2 regions of the Sporosarcina sp. P18a genome follow, and region 1 is predicted to be linked to the other one. Evidence: riboswitches for the same ligand, from Rfam matches in the RefSeq annotation. Region 1 holds a riboswitch; the other holds the start of a gene.
The links. Region 1 has a riboswitch for FMN ahead of ribD (bifunctional diaminohydroxyphosphoribosylaminopyrimidine deaminase/5-amino-6-(5-phosphoribosylamino)uracil reductase RibD). Riboswitches for the same ligand answer to the same signal wherever they lie in the genome.

Region 2: linked by a shared signal. The riboswitch ahead of CSV75_RS05625 (ECF transporter S component) and the one ahead of ribD (bifunctional diaminohydroxyphosphoribosylaminopyrimidine deaminase/5-amino-6-(5-phosphoribosylamino)uracil reductase RibD) in region 1 are both predicted to bind FMN.

Annotation. Positions count from the first base shown of each region.
Region 1 covers NZ_PDYQ01000001.1:57,092-64,599, forward strand. Annotated here, with positions in the region: gene CSV75_RS00335 (ABC transporter substrate-binding protein) at 1-898, opposite strand, end outside; gene cyoE (heme o synthase) at 1,440-2,351, shown strand; gene CSV75_RS00345 (M20 peptidase aminoacylase family protein) at 2,488-3,615, shown strand; gene CSV75_RS00350 (GNAT family N-acetyltransferase) at 3,627-4,445, shown strand; gene menC (o-succinylbenzoate synthase) at 4,459-5,571, shown strand; FMN riboswitch at 5,629-5,777, shown strand; gene ribD (bifunctional diaminohydroxyphosphoribosylaminopyrimidine deaminase/5-amino-6-(5-phosphoribosylamino)uracil reductase RibD) at 5,923-7,011, shown strand; gene ribE (riboflavin synthase) at 7,015-7,508, shown strand, end outside.
Region 2 covers NZ_PDYQ01000001.1:1,096,802-1,104,309, reverse strand. Annotated here, with positions in the region: gene ccsB (c-type cytochrome biogenesis protein CcsB) at 1-346, shown strand, start outside; gene CSV75_RS05645 (response regulator transcription factor) at 451-1,170, shown strand; gene CSV75_RS05640 (ATP-binding protein) at 1,167-2,957, shown strand; gene CSV75_RS05635 (RNA polymerase sigma factor SigX) at 3,003-3,530, shown strand; gene CSV75_RS05630 (GerMN domain-containing protein) at 3,532-4,731, shown strand; FMN riboswitch at 4,804-4,938, shown strand; gene CSV75_RS05625 (ECF transporter S component) at 5,129-5,710, shown strand; gene CSV75_RS05620 (ferredoxin) at 6,083-6,340, opposite strand; gene CSV75_RS05615 (YpbB family protein) at 6,454-7,482, shown strand; gene CSV75_RS05610 (RecQ family ATP-dependent DNA helicase) at 7,482-7,508, shown strand, end outside.

The sequences.
Region 1 (7,508 bases):
CTGGACTCGCTTCATTTTCACCCATATACTCTAACGCTTCTTCTGTTAGTGCACTGCTAGTTTCGTAATGGCTCAAGAACTCTACTACTTCAGGAGCTTGTGTTTTCAAATCTTTATGCACACTGACGTAGACATCATTAGGAGGAAATTCACCAGACTTATCTTTATCCCAAGCCTCTTGATCAAAAGGCTCGTCCTCTAATAGTGTTAAGTCATATGTTGCAGTCACCCAAGTAGGAGACCAGTAATAACCAACCCATGGCTCACCTTTTTTATATGCACTAGCTAAGTCAGCTACGATGGATGAGTCAGAGCCAGGAGCTAAGTACGTATACTTTTCATCTAAACCATACGTAGTTAATTTTTCATCCAAGTGTTTACTGACCAACCAGCTAGATGGTGCACCGATGATACGTCCCTTATCTTTGTTTTCAGGATCTCGGAATAATTCAGGGTACTTTTCTAAGTCTTTTATTGTTTTCAAATCAGGAGCTACCGCTTCGATGTTACGCTCTGGATCGCCTTTAATTACGTATGTAGGAACATACAGGCCTTGAGAGTTATCGTCGAAGTTTGTTGAAACTGTTTCGATGTCTCCGCTGTCGACTGCCTTTGTATACGCCTCACCCAAGTTATCAGACCAAACTTCTGTATAAACTTGTAGATCACCTTGTTGTAACGCTTGCAGTGTTGCAGGAGAAGTACCGTTTATTACTTCCGTATCATAGCCATAGCCTTCTTCTAAAATAATCTGTGCAATGCTGTTGTGGATTCGAATACTATCCCATCCTGCATCTGCCAGTTTAATCGTACTTATTGAATCTTTACTATCACTGTTACCGCACGCTGTTAAAAGTACTACTGTTAGAATGGATAAAAACAACATAAACTTTCTCAAAAAATCAAATCCTTTCTCTTTATAATTTTTTCATTACGGAATGCTGTTTTTTTCTTGAATCTCTTAAAAGCAACCAAGAGAAAAAATACGTAGGTAGTTGAAGAGATCAAGGAAAAATCATCATTTTTCCGCGATACTATTACACGAGTTTACAGGATAATCAAATTAATATCAATTTAATTATTTAGATAACTGGTAACTTTATGCGGTTTTAAATAGACTGTTAGAGTTTTTTTTCGTTATGAAAAAAGTAAATGCTGTTAGATTGGTCGTGGTGAGTAAACTTAGGTGATAACCTATAAGGGGTATAGGCTCATGCTTTGTCGAATAGTAGGAGAAAGTGATACTATATGATATGCTGATTACATATAACAAAAGTGTTTTATCGTACGCGAGGTTTATTTATGAACTTCGGACAAATCTTTGTAACAGTTTCTAAGGAATTGTCATGATTTTTTGATTTTACTTTTAAGAAAATGATATAGTTATATATACGAATGGAAAGATATTTAAATGTAACGTAAAAGGAGAACGGACCCATATGACGAAAGAAGCCCATGTTGTTTCGAGTACTACTCAAAGCCGCTCAGCGTCTACCTTCTTCTCGGATATTAAATCATTAGTTAAAGGACCTGTACTCATCGCGAATATATTTCCGGTATTTACGGGGTTTTGGTTGGCACTATATTTTTCTGGCATGACACTCACGGGCAACTGGGGTGTGTTCCTGCTAACCATGATAGGTAGCACCTTGCTTGTCGCAGGTGCGCTTGTAATGAATAACTGGTTTGATTCTGATATTGATACGGTTATGGAAAGAACAAAGAACCGTCCGACTGTGACAGGCCATTTTGCTTTGAAAACCGTATTAAATATTGGTTTGATATTATCGGGAATTGGAATGTTATTATTATTATTCACTACATTAGAAGCGGCGATTTATGCATTTGTCGGATGGTTTACGTATGTAATACCCTATACCATGTGGTCTAAACGTAAATACACATTGAATACAGTGATTGGCAGTGTGTCGGGAGCGGTTACCCCCCTCATAGGATGGGCGGCTATTATGCCAGCAGATCATATCGTACCGATAGTTTTGGTCGTTATACTATTTATTTGGCAAATGCCTCATACATTTGCGATTGCTATGAAGAAATATAAAGATTATAGTGCGGCTAATGTAGCGATGTTGCCTGTCGTTTATGGATTTAACATCACAAAACGTCAGATGCTAGTATATGTATTATGTTTATTGCCGTTACCGTTTTTATTAACGATGTTTGGCACTACATTCATTATAATCGCGACATTGATGAACCTTGGATATATTGCGGCTAGTATATACGGATTCTATGCAAAAGATGATTATAAATGGGCTAACTTGATGTTCTTGTACTCAGTCAATTACATGACGCTATTATTCGGCATGATGATTCTTTGGACTTTTTAATCAATACGAAAAAGACTTCCCTTCACGCGATGTGATAGAGAAGTCTTTTTTGTGCTAGAATTATTGAGGAGTTTGACAATTTAGGAATAAACAGTTCGTAATATACAGTGAAAGATGGATTTTAGGAGGCGTATGAATGAAGGAGCAAGTACAATTATTGAAGCCGAAACTAGATGAAGTGTTTGCGCATTTGCACAGTCATCCGGAAGTCAGTTGGAAGGAAACAAAAACCACAACTTACTTAAAAGAGTTTCTTCAGCGTGAAGGATTTAATGTAAAGTTATTCGACGGTATAACAGGTTTATCCGTTACGATCGGTGAAGGTAAGCCGGTAGTCGGGTTACGTGTAGATATAGATGCATTGTGGCAAGAAGTGGATGGTGTGTACCAAGCGAATCATTCATGCGGACATGATGGGCATATGACAATGGGAATTGGCGCATTGCTTATGGCGAAAGAACGCGGAATTCCCGAGAAAGGAACATTAAAAGTATTCTTCCAGCCTGCGGAAGAGAAGGGGAAAGGTGCGCTAGCTGTTCTGGAGCAGGGATTGATCGATGATATCGATTACTTATACGGCGTTCATGTAAGGGCAGCGGATGAAATGGCTGACGGTTACTCCTCGGCCTCATTACGTCACGGTGCGGCGAAAATGATTAGTGGAACGATAAAGGGAACAGAAGCACATGGTGCAAGACCGCATCAAGGAAAGAATGCCATTGAGGTCGGGGCTACTTTGGTAGCAGGTTTACAGTCCATTCATTGTAATCCAATGGTTTCACATACAGCGAAGATGACGATGTTCCAAGCGGGAGGAGAATCTGCCAATATCATTCCCGGCAATGCTAAATTCAGTTTGGATTTACGTGCCCAGGAAAATGTGGTGATGGATGAATTATATGAACAGGTGGAACGTGTGATTCAAGCAGTAGAAAGACAATACGATGTAGAAATTAACTATGAAGTTATGGCAGAAATGGTCGCAGCGGAAGTAAATGTTGAAGCAGAAGATCTAATGTATCAAGCGATTGCTAAAGTGATCGGTAAAGAGAAGACTACACGTACTGTTGTCACACCAGGCGGGGAAGATTTTCATTTCTATTCCGTAAAGCGACCAACTGTCAAAAGTACCATGCTCGGATTGGGATGCGGCTTAACGCCAGGGCTTCACCATCCACAAATGACATTTAATCAAGACGCGTTGGCAACAGGAGTCGAAATTTTAACTACTGCTATCGAATTAACATTCCAAACTAAAAAATAGAAGGTGACAGTATGAGGAAAGATATAGAAGTCAGAAAAGTGACGACTATCGAAGACATTCATTCCATGCAAAAGCTTGAGAAGGGAATTTGGGGAATGGAACCAATCCCTGTCCATCAGACCATTACGGCAGTCAAAAATGGTGGGTTGATTGTTGGAGCGTTTCTAGAGGAGCGTATGGTCGGCTATACCTATAGTTTCGCAGGCTATTCGGATGGTCAAATATATCTATGCTCTCATATGATTGCGGTAGATGAAGAGTTTCAAACGAGAGGCATTGGCATGTTGCTAAAAGAAGAACAACAACGTCTTGCCCGAGAAATGGGCTATCGATTAATCGTTTGGACATTTGACCCTCTTGAAAGTCGCAACGCCTATTTAAATACTTCAAAGTTATACGGTGTCTGTTACGACTATATAGTGGATTGCTATGGAAAGATGGACGATGGGTTAAACAAAGGGTTACCGACTGATCGTTTTCAAGTCGCATGGTGGATTGATAGTCCGCGTGTAATGGAGAAATGGCAACCTAATTTGCTATATAGCCGGCCCTTTACAATTCGCTTGAGTGATGATCTATACCCAGCTATACTATTGCCGGAAACGAATGAATGGATACAGGCGGAAGCGATAGAAGTGCCTGTGCCCAAACATATTCAATTGATCAAGCAACACAACTCGCAATTGGCCTATGAATGGCGAATGAAGACGAGGAAAATATTTCAGCAACTGAGTGAGGCAGGATTCGCTTTAATCGATGTGTGCAGAACAGAAGAGTCTGTACAGTACTATCGATTCTGCAAGCGATCCATCATTCCGTTGCAAAATTAAAGGAGCTTATTCAATGAAAATCGACTCAATTACACTTCGTAGAATGAATATGACGATGAAACATCCGTTTACTACAAGCTTTGGAACGATTCAGCAAAAAGACTTTCTTTTGGCAACTGTCACAGACGAGGACGGTCATGAGGGATGGGGGGAATCTGTTGCTTTTACTGCGCCTTGGTATAGTGAAGAAACGACAGAGACGACGATTCACATGCTTCGTGATTTCCTGATTCCCGCAGTACTTGGTAAATCTATTACACACCCCGATGAAGTAAGTGACTTATTTGGACATATCCGCAAAAATAATATGGCGAAAGCGACGCTTGAAGGAGCGATATGGGATGTATATGCAAAGCATCACCATATGACGCTTGCTGAAGCACTTGGAGGGAAACGGCAACGAATTGAAGTGGGTATTAGTATTGGAATCGAAGAAAATATTGAAGACTTATTGGCGAATATTAAAGGTTTTATAGATGAAGGATATAAGCGCATCAAAGTGAAAATCAAACCTGGTTATGACGTGGAAGTGATTCGCGTCATTCGAGAAGCCTACCCTCATGTACCGTTAATGGCGGATGCTAACTCTGCTTATACGTTAGACGATATAGAGTTGTTGAAAGAACTAGACCAGTTTAATTTGATGATGATTGAGCAACCGCTTGCTTCCGATGATATTATCGATCATGCTAAATTGCAAAAACACATTCAGACACCGATCTGTCTAGATGAAAGCATTCATTCGTTGGAAGATACGCGTAAAGCTATCGAACTTGGTAGTTGTAAAATAATTAACGTAAAAATTGGTAGAGTAGGTGGTCTGACAGAGGCGAAGAAAATTCATGACTATTGTGCAGCGAAAGGCATCGATGTCTGGTGTGGCGGCATGCTAGAATCGGGTATAGGCCGAGCGCATAACGTAGCGTTGACAACTTTACCTAATTTCACGCTCCCGGGCGATACAGCCGGGTCTTCACGCTACTGGGAACATGACATCATTACACCGGTAGTTGTGGCGCATGAAGGTTATATTACAGTCCCGTCAGAAGATGGAATTGGGTACATTCCCAATATGGAAGCATTGGACCGATTTACAGTGGACAAATGGGTGTTTTCGTCAGAATAAATATTCAACTATTGTTATTTAGTCATCATATGTGCTAGACTTTTAGTTAATCGAATATGTTTCCTTCGGGGCAGGGTGTAATTCCCTACCGACGGTGATGAGCTAGCAAGCTCTTAGTCCGTGACCCGGATGCTTTAAATAAGCGGAAGGTGGATTTGGTGAAACTCCAAAGCCGACAGTTAAAGTCTGGATGAGAGAAGGAACAGTGCGTATATACTACATGTAATGATTTTTTCATTACTGTTTATAACGTTTATTTAGTCATGGTTACAAGCCCCGCATAATCTTTTGCGGGGCTTTTTGTATGTAGAAATGTCACTAGAGGAATACCGTAAGCTGGAGTGTTGCTCAATGAATCAGAATTATATGGAAATGGCTTTGCAACTCGCAGAAAATGTGGCAGGTCAAACCTCTCCCAATCCACCAGTAGGTGCGGTCGTAGTAAAGGCAAACCGAATCATTGGAATGGGCGCACATTTACAAGCGGGAGAGCGCCATGCGGAACGAGTCGCACTTGATATGGCGGGAGCGAATGCAAGGGATGCTGATTTGTATGTAACGCTTGAACCTTGTTCTCACACTGGTAAAACTTCACCCTGTGCTGATGCCATCATTCAAGCGGGTATCAAGCATGTCTATGTTGCGACAACAGATCCCAATCCACTTGTAGCGGGTAAAGGTATTGCGAAACTTCGTGGAGCAGGAGTGGTAGTAACCGAATCTGTTTCAGTTGAACGCGCTAAAAAACTTTATCAACCATTTTTTCATTTTATTAAAACCAAAACACCTCATGTGACAATGAAAACAGCTATGACGATAGACGGTAAAATTGCGACTTCCAAAGGAGATAGCAAGTGGGTGACGAGTGAGCAAGCACGACTCGATGTCCATCAGCTTCGCCATACACAGGATGCAATTTTAGTAGGTGTACAAACACTTCTTCACGATAATCCTCTTCTCACCACCAGACTGCCCCTAGGTGGACGACATCCTATTCGAGTTATTTTAGATACATCATTACGAACACCGGAATCTAGTCAAGTCATTCAAAATGTAGAAGCGCCGACGTGGATTTTTTGCGGGCAATACGCGGAATTAACACGTGAAAAGTTACTTGAGAAACCGCATGTCCAGATCATCCGAATGCAAAAAGCCCAGTTGATTGTAGAAGATATTCTACTAGAACTAGGAAGACGTGGTGTTATGACATTGCTTGTTGAAGGTGGAGCAGCTATTAATGCTTCATTTGTGAAAGCGCGTGCAGTGCAGAAAGTCATTTGCTATGTAGCACCTAAATTGCTAGGAGGGATTGGATCTTTGACACCAATTGGCGGACTGGATCCCCGATTGATGAATGAAGCGTTTCCATTAAACTTTGAAAGTGTAGAGATGATTGGTCCAGACATTAAAATCATAGCCGTACCGAAAGAGGGTGATTGAATCATGTTTACAGGAATAATTGAAGAGATTGGTTCAGTTAAGCAAATACAACCAGGTACTCAATCTATGACGGTTACGATAGCTGCATCCCTTGTTTTGACAGATGTGAGAGTAGGGGATAGCATCGCAGTCAATGGTGTCTGTTTGACGGTAAAGAGTTTTACAAAAGATCAATTTGCTGCGGACGTCATGCCTGAAACCATTTCCTCTACTTCACTACGACAATTGGCGACGGGAAGTCCTGTGAATTTGGAGCGGGCACTCGCGGCAAATGGTAGGTTTGGCGGACATTTTGTCACAGGGCACGTAGACGGAATAGCTACAATTCGTGACAAGCGAACAGTTGATAATGCATTATATATACGCTTGTCATTACCTCAAGGATATGACTCCTATCTGTTGCATAAAGGCTCTATCGCATTGGATGGTACTTCATTGACGATCTTCGAAGTGAAAGATACGGATATTACGATTTCGTTGATTCCACATTCACAGGA
Region 2 (7,508 bases), 1.0 Mb from region 1:
TCTTGCCGCGGTATTCCAACCGTTAGCGAAGAAGGCGAATTCTCAACTGATGGATGAAATTGGCTATCGTGCTGTATTGATTGGTTTTCCAGTCTTTACGCTCGGTGCGTTGATATTCGCCATGATTTGGGCACATGAAGCCTGGTCACGATTCTGGGGTTGGGATCCGAAAGAAGTGTGGGCACTCATTACATGGTTGTTCTATGCTGCATTCCTTCACTTGCGTTTATCAAAAGGTTGGGAAGGTAAAAAGTCTGCATGGCTTGCTGTCATCGGATTTGTTATCATCATGTTCAACTTAATTGCTGTAAATTTAATTATTGCAGGTTTACACTCATACGCATAATCTTCGACTGCATGACATTCATTGTCATGCAGTCTTTTTATTTCTTTTTATAGGTCAGTAATTGTACAATGGTGTTAGAAGGTTGTCGAAAGGGGTAATGAATTGTGGAAGAAACTGTGAAGCTCTTAGTGGTGGATGACGAGGATCGCATTCGTCGCCTGTTGAATATGTATTTATCTAGGGAAGGTTATGAAATTGAAGAAGCGGTCGATGGAGCCGATGCGTTAGAAAAAGTGTTTGCTGGACAATACGATTGTATACTGCTCGACGTTATGATGCCTGAGAAAGATGGCATGGAAGTATTAGCTGAACTGCGTGAAAATAAAATTATGACACCTGTTATTTTATTGACAGCAAAAGGTGAAGAAGCAGACCGTGTAAGCGGGTTTGAAAGCGGTGCAGATGATTACATCGTGAAACCATTCAGCCCAAGAGAAGTAGTCTTACGCGTAAAAGCTATGCTCAGACGTTCAGTTGCATTTCCGAATGTATCGTCTAACACAACATCGAAAGACTTAGTCGTCTTCCCGCAGCTGACGATCGATCATGACGCTCATCGTGTCACAGCTGAAGGTAAAGAAGTTAATTTAACACCGAAAGAATATGAGTTATTATATTTCCTAGCGAAATCACCGGACAAAGTATTCGATCGTGAACAATTACTAAAAGAAGTATGGCATTACGAATTCTTTGGAGATTTGCGTACAGTGGATACACATGTCAAACGGCTACGTGAAAAGTTGAGCCGTGTTTCAGAAAGGGCAGCGAAAATGATTGTCACCGTTTGGGGTGTCGGATATAAGTTCGAGGTTCCAAACGAATGATGAGAATATGGAATTCAATTGTCGGGAAGCTATGGGCCACCATATTGCTTCTCGTTTCCTTTGTCTTGTTTATCGTGACACTGTTCCTACTCGAGTTTCTAGATAATTTCCATACGAAACAAGCAGAAGAATCTTTGCAAAGGGAAGCAGCCACCATCAGTAAAATTGTCAATGATCAGAGCGGACAAACGGCCGATTCCATGCACCAAATTATAGAGGATATTCTCGACATGGAGACGAATGCCATTGTAGTGGATCAACAAGGTGATATTTTGTATTCATTTCATACGTCCCCAAGTAAAGAGGAGATTGAAGATAAATTGCTGTCCGAAAGCAGTTTATATGAGTTACCGGAACTTGGGAAGCAAAAAATGAAAGAAATGATACTGCCTTCATTGACTGAGCAAGACGTCATGGAGCAATTTTTGATTCTATCCTATCCATTCGAACAAGCTAGCGGTGAGCAAGCGAGTGTACTCATGTATCAAAGCCTCGATGCCGTGCACCGTACGACGAAAAGTACAACCAATATTGTCTTCCTCTCCGCATTCATCGCGTTTATTTTGACTACATTCTTTGCATTTTTCTTATCTACGCGGATTACATTGCCATTGCGTAAGATGAAACAAGCGGCGTTTGAGTTGTCTAAAGGAAATTTCGATACACATTTACCTGTTGCGCAAAAAGACGAAATTGGTCAGTTAGCAACTGCTTTCAATCAGATGGGACGTCAACTGAAATATAATATTGAATTGATTAAACAGGAGAAAGAACAGCTTTCTAGCATTCTTACGTCTATGACAGATGCAGTCGTGACGTTTAATCAAGATTATTCAATTCTTTTGAAAAACCCGCAAGCTGAGTTACTGTTGAAGAAATGGTATGGTTACAATCAGAAAAGTCATCATCCATTGCCTAAAGAAGTTTTCCATATGCTTGAGCATGCAATTTCATTCGCAGAGGAAGTGGAAGACGAGTTGGAATTGGGCGGACAGTTTTATGTGATCTCTATTAGCCCTTTATACAGTGAAAATAGTATCCGGGGAGCGGTGGCAGTATTTCGTGATATGACGGAACAACATAAACTGGATAAATTACGTTCGGATTTCATCGCTAACGTATCGCATGAATTACGAACACCCATTTCGATGTTGCAAGGATACAGTGAAGCCATCATAGATGATGTAGTGAGCAGTGAAGAAGAACGTATGGAAATGGTCCAGATTATTCATGATGAATCCAAGCGTATGAGCCGCCTCGTCACGGACTTGTTGAATTTAGCAAGAATGGAGTCAGGCTATATTCAACTGAATAAAAGCCCCCTATCAATTGTGGAGTTTTTAGAACGTATAGTGACAAAGTTCTCACAAGTGGCAAAAGACGCGAAAGTGGACTTGTCTTTGAAAACAGATGAGTTGAATACCCTAATGATAACGGCTGATGAAGATCGTCTAGAGCAAGTATTCACTAATTTGATTGACAATGCCATTCGTCATACTCCGGACGGTGGAGCCGTGACGCTATCCGTCTACCGGTCTACCGGAATGCTTGATATAACAGTAGCTGATACAGGTGTCGGTATTCCTGAAAAAGATTTGCCATTTGTTTTTGAGCGTTTCTATAAGGCGGATAAAGCTAGAACAAGAGGAAAAGGCGGTACAGGACTTGGTTTGGCAATCGCAAAAAATATTATGGAAGCCCATAACGGTTCGATTTTAGCGACACGTGGAGATGAAAAAGGAACCATCTTTATTTGTTCACTACCATTTGATGCACTAAACACATGAAACTTCTCTTAGATTGAAACGACTACTATAGAGCGAGGGGATTGAATGGATGACTCCGTTTTTCAGCGATTATATGAAGACTATAACCGTGACGTATTCAACTTCCTCACTTATTTGACTCGCAATCGGGAGGTAGCGGAAGATTTGATGCACGAAGTATATGTGCGTGTTCTCAAATCATACGGCCGTTTTGAAGGGAAGAGTTCTGAGAAAACTTGGTTATTTGCGATTGCGAAAAATGTCTCCATCGACTTTTTCCGAAAACAATCGACCAGCAGGAAACATACAAATATTCATTTCAATTGGGAAACAGAGCAATTAATTTCAATAGACCACTCGCCCGAACATTTAGTTGAAGCGGGCGAAGAGCAGAAACAAGTGCTTGAAGCGTTACACACATGTACGGGTGATCAGAAAATGGTCATCCTTATGCGGTTCTTCCAGGATCTATCGATTGCTGAAACGGCTGAGGTTTTAAGCTGGACCGAAAGCAAAGTGAAAACAACACAACATCGGGCAATCAAAGCATTAAAGGCGAAATTGGAAGCGCGTTCGGTCGGGGAGGATAGATGACATGAGCAGAGATAAATGGAATGAAGACAATCTCGAGAAACGTTTACGTGACATGCCGGTCGTGAAAGATCAGCGTTCCAAAGATGAGATTATGCAGCGGTTAAAAAGTGATTCAAGACTTTCTGGAGCGAATCAGCCTATAAAAAAGCCTTTCAAACCTAAATGGTCTTCACTTATTGCAATTGTTGCAGCGATTTTATTGCTCACCATCATCCTGCCGATATTCATTCAACAGAGTAATGAAGTATCAATGGATAAAGCACCGACGGAAGATTCAGCTGATGCTATCAAGGTGGAGAGTAATGAAGAAATGCAATCGAGCGAAGCAAGTGATGCATCTGTGTTTACAAGACAGGTCACAGCACCACTGTCGTACGCGGCCTATCCTGCCAATGTCGTGGATCACACAGCGTTTCATATTGGCCTGGTTACCGATCAGGCGACCGTTGTTCCAGTTACGTTCCTACTACCGAATGAAAGCTTGCATGAACGCTTAGGGGGCTCTTCGGATGCAGTGACACTTTATAACGAGTATGCAAATAAAATAGATGAAGAGGCGCTTGGATTTATAGAATATCATCCTTATAAAGCGATCATTTCTTCACATGGTCATCAAGTTCAAATGAAGTTTGCCACAGATCATACTTATGACGTGTCGAGTGCGACACTTGAGATGTTAAATTTGTCCCTACTAGATACGTTTCAAGGGTATGATGAAATCGTGTGGCTACAAGAAGATGCTTCTGCAATTACATTGGATCAAGTAGGTCAAGTAAAGGAACCGATCACTTTGTTAGGTACGGTTTCGCATCAAGCATACTATCGATACATGAAGTCAGATGGGGAAGTAGTACTGTCCACTAATTTCGGCAAAACTTCCCCTACGGTAGAGCAAGCATTGATTGACATGAAAAAGTCACCGAATGATATGTATTCGACTGTGGTCCCTGAAGGAATTAACTTCACGGTTAAAGTAGAAAAAGATATGGTCAACGTGAAATTCACTGAAGTACTTGATTTAGAAAAGATGCAACAAGAAGAAGCGCTGCAATTGATAGAAGGCATCTTGATGACAGCGGCAAGTTTCGATAACTACGTAAAATTCGAACGAGTCGCACAAGAACAATGGATGGGATTTGATTTCACTCAGCCATTGGAAAAACCCATTGGTGTAAATCCAAAGTATTTAATTAACGAATAATTCTGTTTTGTAAACTTGTGAAGTTTACAAAACAGTTTTTTTGCGTTATAATAGGTTCATAACTAAATATTGATTCATCTTCGGGGCAGGGTGTAATTCCCGACCGGCGGAAATGAAGTAGAATACTACTTTTAGCCCGCGAGCTTAACAGCTGATTCTGGTGAGATTCCGGAGCCGACAGTATAGTCTGGATGGGAGAAGGTGAAGGTGCAGCCATCTTTTTGTGTACGCAAAAGTGGTGCTTGTTACCTGACGGATAAGTTTGTGTGATTTATCTGTTCTTAACAGTGCATTTTATTCTCCCTAAAGCATAATTTGCTTTAGGGATTTTTAGCGGAACAATGGATGAGCCAGCCTTTCCTCTTTTGAAGTGAATCGCAAAAGGAGAGAGGAACAAATGAATAATAAGAAGTTACGTAAGCTAATTTTGGTGGCTATTTTGGGAAGTATTTCAACTGTGTTAATGCAGTTCAACTTTCCAATCCCGGCAATGCCTGGATTTTTGAAGATCGATTTCAGTGAGATTCCTGCTGTACTGGCTATCATGACAATGGGACCTGTTGCAGGTATAGGCGTAGAGTTATTGAAGAACGTCATGCATTGGTTCTTATCAGGAAGCCCAACAGGTGTACCGGTAGGGGAAGTCGCAAACTTTGTGACAGGTGTATTATTTATCATGCCAATCTACTGGATCTTTATGAAGTATCGTTCAGCTAAAGGTCTTGCATCAGGTTTGATCGCAGGTACAGTAGCCATGGCAGTAGGTATGAGCATATTAAATTACTTAGTGTTCTTGCCGATGTACACATATTTCCTAGGTATGCCAGCAGTTACAGGAGATTCGCTGTATCAGATGATCGTATTGGGGATCTTACCGTTCAACTTAATCAAAGGTGTAATGCTATTAGTCATCACGTTGATGTTATATAGAAGCATGGAGAAGTGGATTAATCAGCAACAAAAGAAATTATCGTTTTAAACAAATAAACGCCAGTCATCCTGAATATATGGGAGGCTGGCGTTTTTACTGTAAATAGAGGATTGGCAAGTGAGTACGAAGGAGTGAAAGCGCCACCTGAGGACGCTTTCCGAAAGAGCAAGCTGGGGTCGACCGAGTTTTTTGACCGAAACTTACGTTTGTAGTGGATGGACATAGTGCACTCACTTTCTACGGTGGGTTACGCATTGTGCTCTTTGAACGTATTTCAGTGAAAATCCCGATCCCAACATCCCGTCAGTTTATTCTATATACGGGAATTTGTTATGCACTCGCTTACTAGTTGCACCTATATTCTATTCAACAAATAAAAAACAACACTTCCATATGGGAGGAAGTGTTGTGAGGACTGAATCAATCTTCATATTTTAATGGATCGCCTTCGAAGGCTTCATCCGCAATTTTAATTGAATCTGTAGGGCAACCATCGTATGCATCCTCGAGATCCTCCATCAGTTCTTCTGGAACTTCAGTGTTTCCCGTGTTATCATCTAAAATAACAAATGCAATTCCCTCATCGTCATAATCATAGATATCCGGCGCAGCAGCCCCGCAGGCCCCGCAGGCTATACACGTATCCTGATCGACAATCGTAAACTTTTTGCTAGACATTTGTCTTTCTCCCTTCTTCCATTCACTCAACCTATTTTGTATCTACTCTATTCTAAAGCTGTTTTCATCACTTTTCAACAAAAATACGCAATTTCTTCAAGGAGGGCGCGCAAATGAGTTTGGATTCAATCTTATTAACCATCTTTCAACGCCTCCATGGTGAGCGTTCAGCGCAAGGTGTCTATCATATACTTCGCGGAAAACGGTCAGGGCAGACGTTACAAGACGTTGAATATTATCAAGTTAAATCATACTATGCATTGTTGCCACAATTGACGGCAAGCGAATTCCAGCAAGCGTTAGAGCGAATGCAAGCTGACGGACTAATCTTAATAAATGAACTCGTCTATGTGACAGCAAAAGGTCAGATGGCGACGGGTAGTGAAATGTGGCGATTTAATGGCTGGAATTACCGAGGACGTGAAAGAGAGTTCGGAAGACGGTTGGCCTTGCTAGTACAGACGTTGTCCAATTTACGCAGCGGTGAGACGATGTTCATGCCAATCCAAAAGGAGTTGCCTACCCAGCAATTTATTAAAGGACTTTTACGTAATCAATCAAATAGCATGACTAATCTATCCACATCATTGCGAAAAGAATTGGAACACGCGTTAATTCATTCCTCATTATCAGGTTTGCAGCGTACGATAGTGACTAGTCGATTGACGGGATACGGGCTTACTGCATCTACTTGGGAACAGCTGACGGCTAGTCTAAACGTATCGGCTAAGACTATACAACTTTACTATTTAGAAGCATTACATATCTTGCTCGATTTCCTACTCCAGCAACGGAACATGCCATTGCTGACAGAATTAGCAGCGGACTGCAGAGTGGACACATATTTGACACAATCTACTGAACGGACACGGAAACTATTCGAGCGAGGCTATTCGCTGGAGCAAATTGCCTCACTACGAAATTTGAAATTGAGTACTATAGAGGATCATTTCATTGAATTAGCGGCCAATATGGATAACTTTCCATATGAAGAATTTGTAACGAAAGAACAAATGGTTACGGTTTGGCGTCATGTTGAACAGTTGCAGACTAAACGATTGCGTTTGTTGAAACAGCAATGCCCGGAATTGTCGTATTTTCAACTGCGATTAATCATCATCATGGAAGGGAGAGAGAGCTGATGGAACTTCAGAAAGTATTGCATCAA